DNA from 3 places in the Falsiroseomonas sp. E2-1-a4 genome. Region 1 is predicted to be linked to each of the others. Evidence: predicted binding sites of a transcription regulator. Region 1 holds the regulator's gene; each other region holds the start of a gene.
The links. The regulator LexA, encoded in region 1, represses DNA repair genes until DNA is damaged. The targets are predictions, from matches to a motif close to TGTTCTANNTANGTTC.
Positions count from the first base shown of each region.

Region 2: the regulator LexA is predicted to act here: its motif matches at 4,920-4,935, upstream of ACFHNC_RS19970 (ImuA family protein).
Region 3: the regulator LexA is predicted to act here: its motif matches at 1,327-1,342, upstream of ACFHNC_RS14765 (S24 family peptidase).

Region 1 is NZ_JBHMFS010000002.1:50,885-57,649, reverse strand. It holds gene ACFHNC_RS03060 (Bug family tripartite tricarboxylate transporter substrate binding protein) at 1-74, opposite strand, end outside; gene ACFHNC_RS03055 (anthranilate synthase component II) at 208-795, shown strand; gene trpD (anthranilate phosphoribosyltransferase) at 792-1,823, shown strand; gene trpC (indole-3-glycerol phosphate synthase TrpC) at 1,820-2,635, shown strand; gene moaC (cyclic pyranopterin monophosphate synthase MoaC) at 2,632-3,111, shown strand; gene ACFHNC_RS03035 (molybdopterin molybdotransferase MoeA) at 3,111-4,316, shown strand; gene lexA (transcriptional repressor LexA) at 4,456-5,178, shown strand; gene ACFHNC_RS03025 (ComEC/Rec2 family competence protein) at 5,375-6,765, opposite strand, start outside.
Region 2 is NZ_JBHMFS010000021.1:48,494-55,258, forward strand. It holds gene hrpB (ATP-dependent helicase HrpB) at 1-280, opposite strand, end outside; gene ACFHNC_RS19950 (polysaccharide deacetylase family protein) at 388-1,326, shown strand; gene ACFHNC_RS19955 (GntR family transcriptional regulator) at 1,355-2,206, opposite strand; gene ACFHNC_RS19960 (alpha/beta fold hydrolase) at 2,448-3,296, opposite strand; gene ACFHNC_RS19965 (NAD(P)-binding domain-containing protein) at 3,289-4,698, opposite strand; gene ACFHNC_RS19970 (ImuA family protein) at 4,961-5,740, shown strand; gene ACFHNC_RS19975 (Y-family DNA polymerase) at 5,737-6,765, shown strand, end outside.
Region 3 is NZ_JBHMFS010000012.1:121,978-128,742, forward strand. It holds gene ACFHNC_RS14750 (hypothetical protein) at 1-243, opposite strand, end outside; gene ACFHNC_RS14755 (hypothetical protein) at 421-873, opposite strand; gene ACFHNC_RS14760 (hypothetical protein) at 870-1,295, opposite strand; gene ACFHNC_RS14765 (S24 family peptidase) at 1,476-2,123, shown strand; gene ACFHNC_RS14770 (lysylphosphatidylglycerol synthase domain-containing protein) at 2,140-4,077, opposite strand; gene ACFHNC_RS14775 (lysine--tRNA ligase) at 4,074-5,708, opposite strand; gene ACFHNC_RS14780 (carbonic anhydrase) at 5,902-6,654, shown strand; gene ACFHNC_RS14785 (aspartate-semialdehyde dehydrogenase) at 6,716-6,765, shown strand, end outside.

The sequences.
Region 1 (6,765 bases):
GCCAGGGCGGTTCCGCCCAGAAGCAGGGCCGCCAGCATCGGCAACACCCTGCGCGTGATGTCCTGGATCAGCATGTTTCCCCCGCAAAGCTTGTCGTTGCGTTGCGGCAGGTTAGGCGCAGCCCAGAGGCCATTGGAACCCCGGCGGACCCCGGCGAGGTGGGTGCGACTTGATTCCCTGGCGTTCCGGGACAAAAGTCACCGCATCATGATCCTCCTGATCGACAACTACGACAGTTTTACGTTCAATCTCTATCACTTCCTCGGCGATCTTGGGGCAGTGGTTGAGGTTCGGCGCAATGATTCCCTCTCGGTGCAGGCCGCCATGGACCTGCAGCCGGAGGCAATCGTGCTTTCGCCCGGCCCCTGCACACCGCATGAGGCGGGCATCTGCCTCGACCTGATCGGCGCGGCGGCGGAAGCGCGGCTACCGCTGCTGGGGGTCTGCCTCGGCCACCAGGCGATCGGCCAGGCCTTCGGCGGCCGTGTCGTGCGGGCGCCGGAGCCGGTGCATGGCAAGGTGTGGGAGGTGACCCATGGCGGCACCGATATCTTCGCCGGAATCCCCTCCCCGTTCCGCGCCACGCGCTACCATTCCCTGGTCGTGGAGGATCTGCCGGAAACGCTGATCCCCACCGCCCATACGGCGGACGGGCTGGTGATGGGCCTGGCGCATCGCGACCTGCCGATCTGGGGCGTGCAGTTCCACCCGGAGAGCATCGCCAGCGAACACGGCCACGACCTGCTGCGCAATTTTCTCGCGCTGGCCACCCGCCGGAACAGCGTCCCCGCATGAAGAAGATCCTCGCAAGGCTCGCCGCTGGCGAAAAACTGGCGGAGAGCGAGGCGGAGGTCGCCTTCGGCATGATCATGGCCGGCGAGGCGACGCCGGCGCAGATCGCAGGGCTGCTGATGGCCATGCGGGTGCGTGGGGAGACGGTGGCGGAAATGACCGGCGCCGTCCGGGCCATGCGGGCGCGGATGATCGCGGTGGATGTGCCGCCGGGGGCGATGGATATCGTCGGCACCGGGGGCGATGCCGCCGGAACGCTGAACATCTCGACCGCCACCGCGCTGGTGGTGGCCGGTTGCGGGGTGAAGGTGGCCAAGCACGGCAACCGGGCGCTGTCCTCCCGCTCCGGCGCCGCGGATGCGCTGTCCGCGCTCGGCATTCCGGTGATGGAGACGCCGCTGGAGGCGCTGCCGCGCGTGCTGGCGGAGGCGGGGATGGTGTTCCTGATGGCGCCCCGCCACCATTCCGCCCTCCGACACGCCGCCGGTCCGCGGGTGGAACTCGGCACCCGCACCATCTTCAACCTGCTCGGCCCGCTGGCGAACCCCGCGCGTGTCACCCGGCAGATGACCGGCGCCTTCGCCCCCGAATGGCTGCACCCGATGGCCGAGACGCTGGCCCGCCTCGGCACAGAACGCGCCTGGCTGGTGCATGGCATGGGGCTCGATGAGCTGACTCTGGCCGGGCCATCGCAGGTGGTGGAACTGCGCGACGGCCGCATCACCGAGTTCGAGGTGACGCCGGAACAGGCCGGGCTGCCGCGTGCGCCGGTCTCGGCGCTGCAGGGCGGCGAGCCTGCGGAGAATGCCGCGGCGCTGCTGGCGCTGCTGGAAGGCGCGCCCGGCGCCTATCGTGATTGCGTGCTGCTGAATGCCGCCGCCTCCCTTGTCGTGGCGGGCCGGGTGGACGACATCCGTGCGGGCGTCCCCCTGGCTGCTGCATCCATCGATGGCGGCGCGGCGTTGAACGTGCTGAACCGGCTGCGAACCAGCGCCGCCCTGCCCCCTGAAGCCGAGCACCCTGCCCGATGAACGTCGCCACCCCCGTGATCTCCGACACGCTGGCCCGCATCCTCGCCGACAAATACGAGGAAGTGCGGGAGCGTTCCGCCGCCATGCCGCTGGCCGAGGTGGAAAGCCAGGCGCGCCATGCCGCCCCGCCGCGCGACTTTACCGGCGCGCTCTGCGCCGCGGTGGCGGAAGGCCGGGTCGGGCTGATCGCCGAGATCAAGCGCGCCTCCCCCTCCGGCGGGGTGATCCGCGAGCCTTTCGAGCCGGCGGAGCTCGCCCGGGCCTATGAGGCGGCGGGTGCGGCCTGCCTGTCCGTGCTGACCGACGCGCCCTGGTTCCAGGGCGACCTCGGCCACATGGTACAGGCGCGCGCCGCCTGTTCCCTGCCGGTGCTGCGCAAGGACTTCATGGTGCACCCCTGGCAGGTGTTCGAGGCCCGCGCGATGGGGGCGGATGCAATCCTGCTGATCCTCGCGGCGCTATCCGATGAGCAGGCGCTGGAGCTGGAGCATGTCGCCCGGTCTCTCGACATGGCGGTGCTGGCGGAAGTGCATGACCAGCGGGAGCTGGACCGGGCGCTGGGGCTGGAGACGCGGCTGATCGGCGTGAACAACCGTAATCTCAAGACCTTGGTGACCGATCTTGCGACCTCGGACGAGCTGATCCCGCAGATCCCAGCCGACCGTATCCCGGTTGGCGAAAGCGGTATCCGCACCCCGGAGGATGTGCGCCGCATCTGTCGCGCCGGCGCCCGCTGCCTGCTGGTCGGCGAACACCTGCTGCGCCAGCCGGATGTGGAAGCGGCGGCGCGCGAGCTGATCAACGCGATCTGACGCGCGTGACCCTCACCCATTTCGATGCGGCCGGTGCGGCCGCCATGGTCGATGTGTCGGACAAGGATGCAACGCAGCGCGTGGCCGTGGCGCGCGGCCGCATCACCATGGCGCCGGAGACGCTGGCGCTGATCCGCCAGGGCCAGGTGGGCAAGGGCGACGTGCTCGGCATCGCCCGCATCGCCGGCATCATGGCGGCCAAGCGCACCAGCGACCTGATCCCGCTCTGCCACCCCCTGGCGCTGACCAAGGTGACGGTGGAACTGACCATCGCGGAGCCGGATGCGGTCGAGATCGAGGCGCTGGCCAAGGTGACGGGCCAGACCGGCGTGGAGATGGAGGCGCTGACGGCCGTGACCGTCGCGGCGCTGACCATCTACGACATGTGCAAGGCCGCCGATCGCGGCATGCGGATCGAGGCGGTGCGGCTGTCGCATAAATCCGGTGGTAAATCCGGGGTTTACGAGGCCACCTGATGATCCCGCTGGAAGACGCCCGCACCCGCATCCTGGCCGCCCTCCGCCCCACCGCGGCGGAGACGGTGGCGCTGGCGGAGGGTTGGGGCCGGGTGCTGGCGCAGCCGGTCATGGCGCGGCTGACGCAGCCGCCGGCGGATGTCTCGGCGATGGATGGCTACGCGGTGCGGGCCGCCGATGCGGTGGCCGGCGCGCGCCTTGCCGTGGTCGGCGCTGCCCCGGCGGGGCACCCCTACCCGGGCGAAATCGGGCCGGGCCAGGCCGTTCGCATCTTCACCGGCGGTTTCGTGCCGCAGGGCGCCGACGGCATCCTGTTGCAGGAAGATGCGGAGGCCCAGGACGGCCAGGTGACGGTGCGGGAGTCCGTGCAGCCTTCGCGCTGGATTCGTCGCCAGGGTCTGGATTTCGCGGCGGGCGAAGTGCTGCTGCCCGCCGGGCGGCGGCTGACGGCGCGCGACATCGGCCTGGCCGCCGCCGCCAACCACCCCTGGCTCGCGGTGCATCGCCGCCCCCGCATCGGCATCCTCGCCACGGGCGATGAGATCGCGCTACCCGGTGAGCCGATTCCCGCGGGCGGCATCGTCAGCTCCAACGCCCATGCGCTGGCCGCCCTGGTGCGCGCCGGCGGTGGCGATCCGCTGGTGCTGCCCATCGTTGCCGATGACCGGGATGCGATTGCCGCCGCCGCCGCCGCCGCGCGGGGCTGCGACCTGTTGGCAACCACGGGCGGCGCCAGCGTCGGTGAGCATGACCTGATCCAGTCGGCGCTGGGCGAGGAAGGCTTCGCGCTGGATTTCTGGAAGATCGCCATGCGGCCGGGCAAGCCGCTGATCTGGGGGCGGCTCGGCGCCACGCCGGTGCTCGGCCTGCCGGGCAATCCGGTCTCAGCCCTGGTCTGCGGCGTGCAGTTCCTGCTGCCGGCGCTCGCCGTGCTGTCCGGCCTGCCTGCCGCGCCGCCGCCCACCATCCTAGTGCGCACGGGCGCGGCATTGCCGGCGAATGACCAGCGCTTCGATCACCTCCGCAGCAGCCTCGCCCCCGATTCGGACGGGCGGCTGGTGGCGACGCCCTTCGCCATGCAGGACAGCTCCATGATGAAGACCCTGGCCCGCGCCGAGGCGCTGATCCTGCGCGCGCCCTTCGCCCCGGCGCTGCCGGCGGGCGCGGAGGTGGAGGCGATCGCGCTCGGCCCGCTCGGAATCTGAGGCGCTCGCGCCGTGCATCGTGGCGCGGATGTTGAAAGGATTTGACGCGACGCGGAGAACCTACCTAGAACATCTCCACCGGTTGCCCGTTTGTTCGCCGCCCTTTCGGGTAGGGCGGGAAGGCCGCGGAGGAGATGCCATGCTGACGCGCAAGCAGCACGAGTTGCTGATGTTCATCGACAAACACCTGCGCGCCACCGGGTTCTCCCCCTCCTTCGAGGAAATGAAGGAAGCGCTGCGGCTGAAATCGAAATCCGGCATCCATCGGCTGATCACGGCGCTGGAGGAACGCGGCTTCCTCAAGCGCCGCGCGCATCGTGCCCGGGCGCTGGAAGTGGTGCGACTGCCGGAGAACGTGGCGCCGCGCCGCACTGAACCGGCGCCCGCCCCTGCCGCGACCCAACCCGCTTTCAGCCCCAATGTGATTCGTGGCCACTTCGCCCCCGGCCTGGCCGGGGTGCAGAAGGCGGCGAATGAGGCGGGGTCAGTCGCCCTGCCGTTATATGGCCGCATCGCCGCCGGCCTGCCGATCGAGGCGACGCGCGATACCGCCATGGTGGACGTGCCCGCAGCGCTGCTGGGGGGCGGTGAGCATTACGCGCTGGAGGTCGCCGGCGATTCGATGTCGGAAGCCGGAATCCTCGATGGCGACACGGTGATCATCCGGCGCGGCGAGACGGCGGATAACGGCGCGATCGTGGTGGCGCTGGTGGATGACCAGGAAGTGACACTGAAGCGCCTGCGCCGGCGCGGCAATTCGGTGGCGCTGGAGCCGGCGAACCGGGCCTATGAGACGCGCATCTTCGGACCGGACCGGGTACGGGTGCAGGGTCGGCTGATCGGCCTGCTGCGACGCTACTGAACGCGGGCTCCGGGACCCCTCAATAGGGGTCCCATTCCAGCTTCCGCGCCTCCTGCCAGCACCGCAGCCGCTGCCATGCGGTCATCAGTGCCGCACCGGCCGCCATGCCCGCGCACAGCATGAGGGTGGTGGTCATTCTGGTTTCCTCCGCTCTGCGTTCAGACGCACAGTTTGTGTCCGTCGGTTTAAGGAAGCGTTACCGCCCGGCGTCATCAACGTTGGCGAGGGGTAAAGTTTCCGCTCGGCCTGGTAACGGTTCCGCTGGCACCCAGGGGCGGTCGCCGCGGATATCCCGGTCGCTGGCCAGGCGCGGCGCGGCGCCGCGCAGCCAGGCGGCCTGCGCGCCGTTCCGCCACATGCTGAAGCGGTCGATGCTGTCGCCGGTCGCGCAGCGCGGCCGCAGCGGCTCCAGCGCCACCACCAGCGAGGCACAATGGGCGGTGGCATCGATCGGGGCGGAGCGTTGGCCACGCGGCACCGGCGGGCCGCGCCGCAGCACCACCTCCGCACCGCCCGGGTGCGGGCGGAAGCGGCAGGCGCCCGGCTCGCAGACCAGCGTGCCGCCGGCCAGGGCGCCGTGCGCCGGCAGGGGCAGCGCCTCGGTCGCGCCCATCGCGCGCAGCATGTTCTCCTGCACGAAGGCCCGCGCGCCGGGCAGGCGGTGCAGATAGACCCCCTGCCCGGTGCGCAGCGCGACGATCCGCGCATCCTCGGACACCAGCAGGTCCGGCGGCGGGCTGACCAGGCCGGCGGACAGGCCGAGCAGGATCACCGGCACCCCCCCGGCGCGCAGCAGCCCGCGCCACAGGCACAGCCAGCACAGGCCGAGGCACACCAGCGCCAGCCCCCAGCCCGGCAGCGGCGGCAAGGCGGGCGCGGCACCGGGCCAGGAGGCAACCTCCCGCGCCACCAGCAGGATCCCCTCGACCCCCCAGCCCATCACGCGCAGCGGCCACTCGGCCAGGCCCAGCGGCAGGGCCAGCATGGCGATCAGCGCCGCCGGCATCACCAGCAGCGAGGTCAGCGGCACCGCCACCGCATTGGCCAGGATCCCGAACACCTGCAACCGGCCGAAATGGTGCCACCCGGGTGGCGCCGTCGCCGCGCCCGCCAGCAGCGAGGTCAGCATCAGCCCGAGCACGAACAGCAGCGCCGGCCGCCACCAGCGGGCCTGCTGGCGGATCCGCGCCAGCCAGGGCCGCAGCGCATCATGCCCCGCGATCAGCACCAGCACCGCGGCGAAGGACATCTGGAAGGACGGCCCGAGCAATTCCGCCGGCGCCAGCACCAGCACGGCGGCCGCGGCCATGGCGAGGCTCCGCAGCGAAACCGCGCGCCGCCCGGCCAGCAGCGCCAGCGTTACCAGCACCGCCATACCGAGGCAGCGCTGCATCGGCACCTGCGATCCCGTCAGCAGCATGTAGAAGGTGCCCGCCGCCAGCGCGCCCAGCGCCGCCACGGCCTTGCCCGGCAGCCGCAGCGCGACAAAGGGCACCAGCGCCACCGCCAGCCGCAGCATGAAGAAGACTAGCCCCATGACGATGCTCATGTGCAGGCCGGAGACGGCCAGCAGATGCGACAGGCCGG
Region 2 (6,765 bases), on a different contig from region 1:
AGACCATGCGATCGAGGCGCGTCGCCAGGCCGATGGTGCCGCCGGGCTGACCCTCCCCAATCAGATCGGCCATGCGGCGGGCGGCGGCGCGGGCGGCGACGCGGCGCGGCTCCAGCACCAGGATTTTTCCCCCCTGCGCCCAGGGCTCCGCCATCAGGGCGAGCGGCGCCAGCGTGGTCTTGCCGGCGCCAGGCGGCGCGACCAGCACGGCGTTGGAGCCTTCGCGCAGTGCCGCCGTCAGGCGTGGCAGCGCTTCGGTGACGGGCAGGTCTGGGAGCATCATCGGCGCCTGCCTACGCCGCCCGGCGCCGGAAGTCACATGTGCCGATTGCCGCAGGCGCCCGCCCCTCCTAGCGTTGGTCGAACCACGGCCAAGGAATGCACCCGATGAAACTGCCCAGCCACAGCCGCTACGCGCCCAGCGCCATCACCACCCGCCCGACCTATCGCTGGCCGAATGGTGCCAGCCTGGCCGTGGTGATCTGCAACAATATCGAGCATTTCGCCTACCGCACCGGGCTCGGCAACGACAGCGCGCAGCTCAACGCGCCGCAATCCGCGCGCAACTACGCCTGGCGCGACTACGGCAACCGCGTCGGCCTGTGGAACATGCTGGAGATGCTGGATGAGCTCGACATCCCCAGCGCGCACAACGTCAACAGCGCGGCGCTGGACTACATGCCGGAGATCACCGCCGCGCTGCTGAAGCGCGGCGACGAGTTCATCGGCCATGGTCGCAGCAATGCCGAACGTCAGGACATGATGTGGGAGGAGGATGAGCGCCGCCTGATCATCGAAACCCGCGATGTCATCACGCGCCATGCCGGCACCGCGCCCAAGGGCTGGCTCGGCCCCTATCTCGCGCAGAGCACCGCCACGCTCGATCTGCTGCGGGAAGAAGGCTTCACCTACATGATGGACCTGCCGTCGGACGACCAGCCCTACTGGCTGGCGACGCGCGCCGGGCCGATCCTGTCCGTGCCCTATTCGATCGAGCTGAACGACAGCCCGGCGATGGTGACCCGCCAGCACACCGGCCGCGAATTCGCCGACATGATCGTGGACCAGTTCGACGAGATGCTGGAGCAATCGGCCCGCCGCCCGCTGGTCTGCAGCATCGTGCTGCACACCTTCGTCGTCGGCCAGCCCTTCCGCCTGCGCCCGTTGCGCGCCGCGCTGCGCCACATCATGAACCATCGCGACCGCTTCTGGCTGTGCCGGCCGGGCGAACTGGCCGCCCATGTCGCCGGGCTGCCGCGCGGCGTGGTGCCGGGGTCGGAGATGCTGGGCGATCAGCAGCATTTCAAGTCAGGCGGGCCCGCCTGACGACGCGGAAATACGGAAGACATGGTCGCTAAAGCTGTGTCGTGGCATGGATTTCCGCTTCCGCGATGAACTGGAAGCGGTCGCCGTGGAAGCGCACGAAGCCGCACAGCGCCGGCACGCCGGATGCCAGGCGATAGACATGTTCGCTTTCCAGCAAAGGGGTTCCGCGCTTCACATTCAGCAGCCGGGCGATCCGCGCATCGGCCGCCACGCTGCGAACGATCAGACGCATGCGGTCCGGTGTCTCGCCGATCGCGGCGCGCAGCAGCGCGTGGACCGGATGGCGCTCCAGCATGCGCGTGGTGATCCGGCGCGCGAAATCGGTGGGCAGGTAGCGCAGTTCATGGGCGAAGACCTCCCCATCCAGCAGGCGCAGGCGTTCCACCACCTCCACCTCCGCCGCCTCCGGCAGCGACAGCGCCTGTCGAATCTCGGGGGAGGCCAGCATGGCGTGACGGTCGAGCAGGGCGAAGGAGGTGCGCTTGCGGGCGTTGCGCGCCTGATCCTCGAAGGCGAGGCTCAGATTATGGTCCAGCCGCCGCGGCGCGACGAAGGTGCCGCGCCCGCGGCCGCGCGTGATCAGGCCAAGGCTGGCGAGCTGCGCCATGGCCTGGCGCACGGTGGGCCGGCTGACGCCGAAATACGCCATGCATTCCGATTCGGTGGGCAGGGATTGCCCGACCAGCGCGTCCTGCCCCTGCGCGAGAATGGCGACGAAACGTTCAGCAAGCTGCCGGTAGAGCGGCACGGCGCTGGTCGGATTGAGCGGCGCGACCCGCCCCAGCGCGAAGGCGCGCGTGGTACCGCGGGTTCCGGCGGGCGTCGGCACGGCAGGAAGGTTCGGCACTGTGCCCACGGCCCGGCGGGTGGAAGGGGTCACTGGGTAGGCTCCTGCGACGTCGCCTGAGTAACATTAGACGCGGCCATGGGCCGGGGGAAGATGCTTCGCGGGATTCGCGCGCGTCACGGCCAATGTCGGCATAGTACATTCATAGTTGCTTCGCGCTGCGCATCGCGGCTTCCTTAAAGATATCATTTCTCAAAAATCACGCTGTGCCATGGCATCTTTCAATTCGGCGAATCGGCCAAGAGTACAGGCGGGGAAGCGGCGGCGCCGCGCGTCAGATGCAATCCGCACGGATGAAGGCAGCGAGGTCGGCGTCGAAGCGCGCCGGTTCCTCAAGGAAGGGTGCGTGGCCGCTGCTCTCATACAGGCGCAGTTGCGCGCCTGGCAGAAGCTCCGCGATGTGCCGGCCCGCCACCGGCAGCAGCACCTGATCCTGCACGCCATGGATCACCAGCGCCGGTACATTGAGGTTCGGCAGCAGGTCGTCATGGTCCACCTGCCAGCCCATCATCGCACCGCGCACCGCGGGCGGCGTCATGCCGTTGGTGAGGTCCATCATCCTTTGCAGATCGGGCGGCAGCGGGGCGGCGGTGCAGGCGCTGATAAAGCGCAGCGTGGCGTCGGCGGCCACCGCCATGTCCGTGGAAGCCATGGCGGCCTGGATCGGGCCGGTGGTGCCGCGGAAGCGCGCGGCATCCGGCACGCCGCCCTTGCTGATGGCGCCGACGAAGACCAGCCCGCCAAACGCCGCCACGCCATGCCGCCGCGCCACGGCGCCCAGCACGCGCCCGCCGAAGGACCAGCCGACCAGCACCGGCCTGTGCAGTTCCAGCGCCGCGATCACCGCCGCCACGTCATCCGCCCAGAGATCGGCGCTGCGATAGGCCTCGGCCTCCGCAGGTTTCTCAGAATGGCCATGGCCGCGCAGATCAAACGCCACCAGCCGGAAATCCCGCGCCAGCGCGCCGGTGAATTGCCGCGTCCAGCACAGCGCGGCCTGGGAGAAGCCGTGGATGAACAGGATCGGCGGGCCATCCGCACGGCCGCCCTCCACCACCGCCAGCTTCACGCCGCCTGCCCCGGTGACGAAGCGTGTGGTGGCGCCGCCCAGCCAATCAGACATGCGCGGCAACCAAGGCCGATTCGGGAACCTCGTCGCCCAGCAACTCCGGATCGGCATAGCCGCGCACCGCTGACAGATGATGCGCGGCATCCTCCACGAACAGCGATCGTGCGATGGCTTCCGCCAGCCGCCGCGCGCCGTCGCCGACGCCGGGAATGTCGCCGCTGATCAGGCCGAGGCTGGCGATGGCGCCGATGGCGAAGGCGTGCACCTGCGCGATCCAGGGCTGCGTGCCACCGCTACGCTGCTGGAATTCGAAGCCCGGGCCGAGATAGGGATACAGCGCGAATTCACCGAGCCCACCGGGCGGCTGCAGCACGTCCGACCACAGCTTCACCCTTGGCGCCAGATCCGCCAGTTCCGGCCGCTTCGACAGATCGATGGCGAAGCCGGTGCCGAGGATCAGCATGGCCACGCGCAGATCCTCTCCCGGCAGGCGCAGCGTGACGCCATCCGCATCCTCCGCCACGGACCGCACCGGCGTGGACAGATGCAGGTGGAAGCCGGGCTGGCGGGCCAGGCGTTGCAGCGATTCGCGCGGCGGCGCCACGGCGCCCTCGCCGGCCGCCCTCAGCACCTCCAGCCGCGCGGCATCATCGAGGCCCGGCAGGCCGTGGGTGAAGCCGGCATGCACCATGGATTTGAAGCGGTTCAGCACCGGCAGCGTGGCGCGGCGCACCAGCAGATGCACCTCCGCCGCGCCATGCTCCAGCGCCGTCGCCGCATTGTCCACGGCGGAGGCGCTGGCGCCCACCACCGCCACGCGCTGCCCGGCGAGCGCCGTGAAATCCACCGCATCCCGGCTGTGGCGGATGCGCGGGCCGGGGTTGGCCGGCGCCCAATCCGGCATCCGCGGCCCGCCCAGCCCGTCCCGCCCGGTGGCGAGCACCAGGCGGCGCGCCAGCACCACGCCGGCACCCTCCGTCTCCACCGCCACCAATCCGTCCCGGCCGCGGCGGATGCGGGTGGCGGTCACGCCGTTGGTCACCGGCAGCGCCAGCACGCGGCGCAGCCAGATCAGGTAGTCCTGCCACATCTCACGCGGGATCTTGCCCAGCGCCTGCCAGCCAGCCTCGCCACGCTGCGCCGTGTACCAGGCGCGGAAGGTGAGCGCGGGAATATCCTGCGCCGGTCCCACCAGGTGCTTGGGCGATCGCAACGTCTGCATGCGCGCATAGGTCACCCACGGCCCCTCCTGCCCCGCCGGCGCCGCTTCCAGCACCCGGTGGCGGGTGATGCCGAGCCGCGTCAGCGCGAAGCTGGCGGACAGGCCGAGCATGCCGCCGCCCAGCACCAGCACATCCAGCGCCCCATCCGGCCGCTGCGGCACCCAATTCGCCGGCGGCAGGTTCAGCATGGCAAGGTCCTGGCGCAGGCGGGATTCGAGCTGGTCCAGCGACAAGGCGGATTCTCCAGGAGGCCGGGCACGGGCCTTGCTGCACATAACGCAACGCTGTGCTTCCCCCTGTCCAGCCTCACCCGCGGGGTTATGCGAAAATGGCAGCGCAAATATATCCGGCCAGATGCGGCGTGGCAGGATGCCAGCGCTTTCAAAACCCTGCCCGCCATCCTGCAGGCCGCGCGCCAGCCGGGCCGCCGAAACGGCGCTTTGGGCGGCTGGGTTGTTCTTGATTTGTTCGGATCACTCGGCCATCGTCGGCGCGATGCAGCCCGCCCAGACCACGACACCGGACCCGCCCCCACTCGACCCGGCCCCACTCGACCAGGCCACCGTCCTGGCTGCCCTGCGCGCGAGGGTGGCGCGGCTGGAAGGGCTGGGCCGCGCCCGGCATGGGATGGAGCCGGTGCCGGTCGCCGCGGGCATTCCCCTGCCCGGCGGTGGGCTGGCGCGGGCGGCGATGCATGAGGTGGCGGCCATCTCACCTGGCGCGGCGGCCGCCTTCTGCGCCGTGCTGCTGGCCCGCAGCGGCGGCACCGTGCTGTGGATTGCCAGTGGCGGGTCCGAGGGTTTGCAGGCCTGGCCGCCCGGCCTCGCCCGTTGTGGCCTGTCGCCGGCCAATCTGGTGCTGGTGCGGGCGGAGCGCTGGGCCGATGCGCTGTGGGCGATGGAGGAAGCGCTGCGCTGCCCCGCCGTCACCGGCGCCCTGCTGGCGGCGGAGGATGCGGCGCGGCTGGACCTGACCGCGACTCGCCGCCTGCAATTGGCGGCCGAGACCGGCGGCGCGCTCGGCCTGGTGCTGCGGCCGGATGCGCCGAATCCGGACCCGAGCGCGGCGGCCAGCCATTGGCGCGTCGGGCCGCTGCCTTCCGGCGGCGGGCATGGGCTGGAGGATCCGCGTTGGCAGTTGGAATTGCTGCGCGCCCGCGGCGGCCGGCCGGGCGGCCCCTGGGCGGTGACCTGGCGGGCGGCCTCCGGCACGCTGGACATGGAGGAGGCGGAGGCGCCGGCGGCTGAAGTACGGCGCGCCCGGCGCGGCCGATGAACCGCCGCTTCCTGGCACTGCATCTGCCGGACCTCGCCACGGCGCGTATCCGCCGGGCGGAACCAGGGCTGGGGGATTCGCCGCTCGCCACCTGGGAGGCCAGCGGCAGCCGGCGCCTGCTGGTGGCGGTGGATGTGGCGGCCGCGGCGCTCGGCCTGGCGCCCGGCCAGGCGCTGGCCGATGCCCAGGCCATCGCCCCCTCGCTGCTGCTGCGCCCGGCCGATGCGGCCGGTGATGCACGGGCGCTGCACGGCCTGGCGCTCTGGGCGCGGCGCTACACGCCGCTGGCGGCGATCGACCCGCCGGAGGGGCTGATCCTCGACATCACCGGCTGCGACCACCTTTTCGGTGGAGAAGCCGCGCTGCTGGGCGATGCGCTGGACCGGCTGCGGCACAATGGCCTTTCCGTGCAGGGCGCCATCGCCGGGGCGGCGGCCACCGCGGCGGCACTGGCCCGTGCGCGCGCCGACCAGCCCATCGCGATCTCCGGCATCGAGGCGGCGCTGGCCGCGCCGCTGCCGCTCGGCCCGGCGCTGCGGCTGGAGGCGGCGGCGCTGGAGGCACTGGCGCGGCTCGGCCTGCGGCGGGTGGGGGATCTGCTGGACCAGCCGCGCGGCCCGCTGGCGCGGCGTTTTGGCAAAGCGCTGTTGGATAGTTTGGATGCCGTCACCGGACGCCGCCCGCATGCCATCCAGCCGGTGCAGCCGGCGCCGGAGCTGTTCGAATCGCTGGACCTGCTGGAGCCGCTGATCACCCGTCCCGCCATCGATGCCGCGCTGGATCGGCTGCTGGCCGGGCTGTGTGCGAAACTGCGCCTGGCGGGGCTGGGGGCGCGGCGGCTGGCGCTGCTCGCCTGGCGGGTGGATGGGGCGGTGCAGGAAGTCGTCATCGGCACCGGCCAGCCGAACCGCGACCCGGCGCATCTGAAGCGGCTGTTCGCGGAGGGACTCGGCGGGCTGCAACCCGATCTCGGCTTCGAACGCATGGCGCTGGAGGCCCGCGCCACGGACCGGATGGAAACAGGC
Region 3 (6,765 bases), on a different contig from region 1:
CTCGCCCAGCAGGCTTTTGCGCACCGCATTGCCCGGCGCCGGTGCCAGCACGCCGCGGGCGGAGGTGGCGATGGTGCCGGCCAGGCCGCGGCGGGCGCGGTCCAGCGCCCGCTGGCGGGCCTGGCGCGCGGCATCCTCGGCCGAGGCCTCGGTGACGGCGGCTTTCTCGGTCGCGGCCTCGACCGCGTTGTTGGTGTCCGTCGCGGTCACGACCGGCTTCGGCGCCTGGAACAGGCCACCCATGCGCGCTTCCTTCGGATCGGGTTGGCTCCCGCGGCCCGGGCAAAAAAAGACCCGCCCGGCGAGGCCGGACGGGTCTGAGTTTGGGGGACCGGGAGAGGAGGGTGCCGTGGGACGCAATTCGTCCCGTGGCAGGGGGTTGATAGACCGGGCGATGCGGCCTGTCAATATTTATTCCTATTATTCCTGAATATTTTCCTCTTGCAGCCCACCAAGCGCCCGGAACAGTTGGAACGGCGTCCACGCCACCGGCGCACCTTGGCCCAGCAGGGCACGGCAGAGCGCCACGCAGGTGAAGGGCGCGAGGCTCGGCAGGCGCTGCGGCCGCGGCTCCCCGGGCGTGAAGGGACCGAGCACGCGCAGACCGGCACGGCGGTAGAAGCCCGGCAGGTCGAAGCTGCCCTCCACCGGCAGGCGCGCCACCAGCAGCCGGCCCGAAAGCGGCTCCAGCACCGTCCAGCCGGACTCATCGCCGATCGCGGCGAAGCAGTGCCGGAAGCCAGGGCGCAGCAGGTGCAGCCAGGGCTGATCGGCCACGCCACCGAAGGCGATCCAGATGGCCTGGCCGGCATCCTCGGCCGCCCGGCGATGCGCCAGGCGGCGGGTGGAGAGCGATTCCACGGCCCCGGTCATGCCGCGCGACCCCGGAAGGGCACCACTTCCGCTTCCTGCAACCCGCGCGGCGGGCCGCTGACGATGCCTTTGGCGCGCAATGGGAAATCCAGCCTTTCCATCGCCTCCCGCCATAGCCGCAGATCGCCCGCCTCCTGCGGGATGCGCGGGCTTGGGGATTCATGCCTCTCCCCCCAGATACGCATGATGCGGGCATGGGCGAGATCGATGCGGCGCTGGCGGTACAGCCGGTCCAGGCACTTCACCACATCATCCGGCTCACAGGGCCGCACCACCAGGCCACGGCCGGCGCCGAGGCGCGCGCCGTCGCGCCGGGCGGTCAGCGCGGCCATGGTCCAGAACCAGGCATCCTCGGCGGAAGCGAAGGGTTGCGCGCGGTCCAGGCTGGCCAGGACAGGGGCGCGGCAGGGGGCGATGGACATGGAACGGGGGGTCCTCTGCATGTCGATTCCTGAACAAAACAGGAACAACGACGGCTTAACAAGTTCTACCCCGGGTTGCAAGGATATCGTTCCTATTGCATCGCGACTCGAAACCTAGGATGTCCAACCCAGGATGCGGCGCCCTGCGCGCCATCTTCCGAGTCGAGGATTGCCCTGGTCATGCGGCATGAGGATATCTGGCGGGCGATCGACGCCCTGGCCGCCGAACACGGCCTCTCCGCCTCCGGCCTTGCGCGCCGGGCCGGGCTGGATGCCACCGCCTTCAACCCCTCCAAGCGCACCGGGGTGGATGGCCGGGCGCGCTGGCCCTCCACCGAGAGCGTGGCCAAGGTGCTCAGCGCCACCGGCACGGGGTTCGAGGCCTTCGCCTCGCTCGTCACCGGCGCCCCGGCCCTGTCCCGCGGTGGCCGCGCCGCCATTGCCCGGCGGATCCCGCTGATCGGCCTGGCGCAGGCGGGTGGTGACGGCTTCTTCGATGATGGCGGCTACCCGGTGGGCGGCGGCTGGGACGAGATCTCGGTGCCCGACGTGCCCGACCCCAACGCCTATGCGCTGGAGATCAGCGGCGAGAGCATGGAGCCGGTGTTCCGCGATGGCGACGTGGTCATCGTCTCCCCCGGTGCGCCGGTCCGCCGCGGCGACCGCGTGGTGGTCCGCACCCGACAAGGAGAGGTGATGGCGAAGGAGCTGCTGCGCCAATCCGCCCGCCGGGTGGAGCTCGCCAGCCTGAACCCGGCACATCCGAACTACAGCTTCGACCTGGCGGAGCTGGCCTGGATGCACCGCATCATTTGGGCGACCCAATAGGGGAACACAGTAGCGTTCAGCGCGAAGGCAGCAGCGGCGCCAGCGTCTCCAGATCCGTCTCCGCCCGGCAGGCCAAATAGCGCGGGCCGTCGCCCGGCTTCGGGGCGCCGATCGGGAAGGCGGTCAGCCCGATATCGCCATACACACGCAGCAGCCCCGGCCCCACGCGCCAGAAGGCCGCAGCCAGACCGGCACGCTCGCACATGTCGCGGAAGCGCCAGATGGCGGAAATGCGGTCCCGCTCCTCCCCCGCCGGATCGCCCAGCGCCATCAGGATGCCGTCGCGCCGCACGAAGGCAAAGCCGGCGCGGCCCGACTCGCCGAACACCGCGCCATCGGCGATCTCCGGTGCCTCCGCCCCCAGCGCCTTCAGCCGCGCCCGCACCTCCGGCCCCCAGGGTTCCGGCTTGATCCGGGCCGGCCGCAGCAGGCGCACCGCGGCCACCAGCAGCAGCACGGCCGCCAGGCCCACGGAAAAGCGCAGGCTGTCCGGCGACAGCGGGGATGCGACCACGCCCCACCAGCTATCCCCCGCCACCTTGCCGCCATAACTGACCAGCGCCAGCATCAGCGCACACAGCCCCACCACCACCAGCGGCAGCAGCGTGGCACCGGCCAGCGGTTCCTTCATCAGCCGCGCGGTGCGGTAAAAGGCGCTGCGCAGCGCTGCCAGCAATCCCGCCACCAGCAGGAAGGCGCCCCATAGCCACCAGCCATCCTCTCGCAGCCAGCAGATCAGCGCGCCGGTCAGCAGCAGGAAAATGCCGGTGCCCCAGGCCAGTGTCAGCCGCCGCAGCAGCCCGTAGGCCATCACCAGCAGCAGCGACCCAATCAGCGAGGCCGCGAAATGCGAGGCCACCGCCGCCTCATACCCCGCCCAGGCCGCCACCGCCGTATCCCGCGCCGGCAGCGCGCCGACGAAGATCAGCAGCGCGCCGCCGAGGCCGACCAGGCCCGCAATCGCCGGCACCTCCAGCGAGTCAGTTACGCCCTGTTCCACGGCGAAGCGCTTCAGCGCGTGGCGGCGCTGCGCGATCTCGAAGCCCGCGAACAGGATGCCGGCCAGGAACAGCGGCACGATGTAGTAATACAGCCGGAACAGCAGCAGCGCGCCGACCACCTGCGCCGGCGGCAGCCAGGGCGCGAGCCCGATCAAGATGGCGCCGTCGAACACGCCGATGCCGCCCGGCAGGCTGGCGGCGATGCCCGCGGTATAGGCCGCCACATAGATGCCGAGGAATCGCAGGAAGGTCAGCCCCTCCGCCGGCGGCAGCAGGCTGTAGAAGATCATCGCCGTGACCGCGACATCGACGCTGGCCAGCGCGGTCTGCGCCACCGCCATGCGGAAGCCGGGCAGGTCGATCTTGTGCTTGAAGATCGTCACATGGCTGCGAATGCGCGACAGCGTCACATAGGCGATCACCGCGGCCCACATCGCCAAGCCCACGATCCGCATGGCCCAATGCGGCACGTGGTCACCCAGGCCCGGCACCACCTCCGGCTCCACCAGCAGCACCAGCCCGCCAAGGGCAAAGCCGCCGAGGCCGAAGGTCAGGCTGGTGAAGGCCACCACCTTGGCAATCGCCAGCGGCGGCAGCCCCCAGGCGGCGTAGAAGCGGTAGCGCACCGCCGCGCCGGAAACCGCGGCGAAGCCCAGGTTGTGCGCCAGCGTGTAGGCGCAGAAGGAGGCCAGCGAGGTGCGCGCATAGCTCACCGGATAGCCGGCATAGACGCTGCCCAACCGGTCGTAGATGGTCAGGATCGCATAGGCCAGTACGGTCCATCCGGCGGCGATCCACAGCGTGACGGGGGAGATCGCGGCCAGCGAGGCGCGGATATCCGCCACCGACAGGCTACGGAACTCCTTCTGCACCACCCAGATGGCGGCAATCAGCAGCAGCACGCCGAAGGCCGCCACACCGTGGCGGCGAAGCAGCCCGCCGAGCTTCTTCACGCGGCCGCGTCGCCGCTGGTGGCAGGGGGGGCGGCGGGCCGTGCCAGCGCCGTCTCGATCAGCCCGATCGTGCCGGCAATGCCATACAGCGCGACGAAGCCACCAAAGCGCGGCCCCTCCGGCTGGCCGAGCAGCACCTGGTACAGGGCGTTGAACCAGGCGCGGGACACGCCCGGGCGGCCATCCTTGGTCATCTCGATGAAGGGCTCCCGTCGCCCGGCATCATAGACCAGATCCTGGATCGCGCGGGCCTGTTCATCGGGCGGCAGCAGGTCCAATTCCGGCTGCCCGGCGCGCAATGCGGCGGCCAGCGCCTCGAAGGCCGGGCGCTCGGCCTCGGTCGCGGCGCGGTGCTGCTTGTTGGGCGCCACGCGGTCCCGGTAGTAGGACACGGCGTGTTCCACCAGGCGGGCCAGCAGCGGGTGGGTCTCCCCGCTCGCATCCGGGGCGTAGCGACGCAGGAAGCCCCACAGCATTTCCGGCGCATCGGCGTTGATGACGCTGGCCAGGTTCATCAGCATGGTAAAGGACACCGGCGTGCCCGGGTCATTGGTCGGCCCGCCAAGGATGTGCCAGGCGGGGTTGTCCGGCCCCGGCGCGGTGCGCAGCCGATCCAGGTTCTGGACGTATTCATCGACGGCGCGCGGGATCACGTCGAAATGGAGCCGCTTGGCGCGGCCGGGCTGGTTGTACATGAACTGCGCCAGGCTTTCGGGCGGGGCGTAGTGCAGCCATTCATCGATGGTCAGCCCATTGCCCTTCGATTTGCTGATCTTGCCGCCGGCCTCGTCCAGGAACAGCTCATAGGTGAAGCCGATCGGCGGCTGGCCGCCCAGCACCTTGCAGATGGCGCCGGAGAGCTTGACGCTGTCGATCAGATCCTTGCCCGACATCTCGTAATCCACGCCCAGCGCGTACCAGCGCAGCGCCCAATCCGCCTTCCACTGCGCCTTGCAATGGCCGCCGGTGATGCGCGTGCCGTGGCGTTCGCCGGTTTCCGGATCGACCCAGACCAGCAGGTCCTGGTCGGGTCGCACTTCCTCCATCGGAACCTGCATCACCACGCCGGTCTTCGGGTGCAGCGGCAGGAAGGGCGAATAGGTGGCGCGGCGTTCCGGGCCGAGGGTCGGCAGGATCACCGCCCGCACCTCCTCATGCCGTTCCGCCATCCGCAGCAGCGCCGCATCGAATCGCCCGGAGCGATAATAGTCGGAGGATGAGGCGAATTCGTACTCGAATCCAAAACGGTCGAGGAAGGCGCGCAGCCGGGCGTTGTTGTGGTGCCCGAAGCTCTCATGCGTGCCGAAGGGGTCCGGGATGGCGGTGACCGGCCGGCCGAGGTGCTGCAACAGCATCTCCCGGTTTGGCACATTGTCCGGCGCCTTCCGCAGCCCATCCATGTCGTCGCTGAAGGCGATGAGCTTGGTGTCCAGCCCGGTCAGCTTCTCAAAGGCGCGGCGCACCCAGGTGGTGCGGGCCACTTCCCCGAAGGTGCCGATATGCGGCAGGCCGGAGGGGCCGTAGCCGGTCTCGAACAGCGCCTGGCCCTTGCCCGCGGCTTTCACCCGCGCCTCGACCTTGCGCGCTTCCTCGAAGGGCCAGGCCTTGGCGGCGGCGTATTCGGCGGACATGGCGGATCGGCACCTCATGCAGGTCTCGGTGCCCGCCTTATAGGTGGCGCGGGCAGTGCAGGCGAGGCCGTCCGCAACCCGAACGGCGTTCATCTGCCGGCATCAATTTGCACTTAGGTTGAACAGGGTCCAGCTTGCAGCCCCTTTATTCAATATCCGGACGCGCCGCGTCCGGCCGCCAAGGAACCGCGCCATGCCGCCCTGCCCCTGCTGCACCGCCGCCTTTCCGCACCGCGCAGCGCCCGCGGGGGGCCGCCGCGGCTTCGTCGCGGCCCTTGCCGGGCTGGCGGCCGGTGGCGCAGCCGGTGTCTCCCTGGCGCGGCCCGCCCGTGCCGCCAGCGGCCTGCCCCCCACCACCCTCAGCCCGGACCAGGCGCTGGAGCGGCTGATGCAGGGCAACCAGCGCTTCCTCGCAAAGACGGCGCAGCCCGGCCCCGGCAATGTTGAACGCCGCGCCATCCTTGCCACCGGCCAGGCCCCCTTCGCCGCCGTGCTCGGCTGCGCCGACAGCCGCGCGGCGCCGGAGGTGCTGTTCCAGGCTGGGCTCGGTGACATCTTCGTGGCCCGCAACGCCGGCAACTTGGCGGATACCGGGGCCATCGGCAGCCTGGAGTATGCCGTGGCCAATCTCAGCGTGCCGCTGATCATGGTGCTCGGCCACGAACATTGCGGCGCCGCCGGCGCGGCGGTGGCCCTGGCGCAGCAACCCCTGGCCTTGCCCGCGCATCTGCGCGACATGCTGCTGCCCATGCTGCCCGCCGCCCTGGCCGCGCTGCGCGCAGGCGGCGATGCGGTGGAGGGCACGGTGCGCGCCAATGTCACGCTGAACGTCACCCGCCTGCTGACCGAAAGCCCCGTGCTCTCTGCCGCCGCGGCGGCCGGTCGGCTGAAGGTGGTCGGCGCCTACTATGACCTGGACACGCAGCAGGTCACGCCAATCGCGTGATTGGCCACCGGCGCGCTTTGCGCTATGCGATCTGCCCCTTTGGGAACAGGAGCAGAGTGTGATGCGTGTGGGTGTGATCGGCGCCACCGGAGCGGTGGGGCGGGAGCTGGT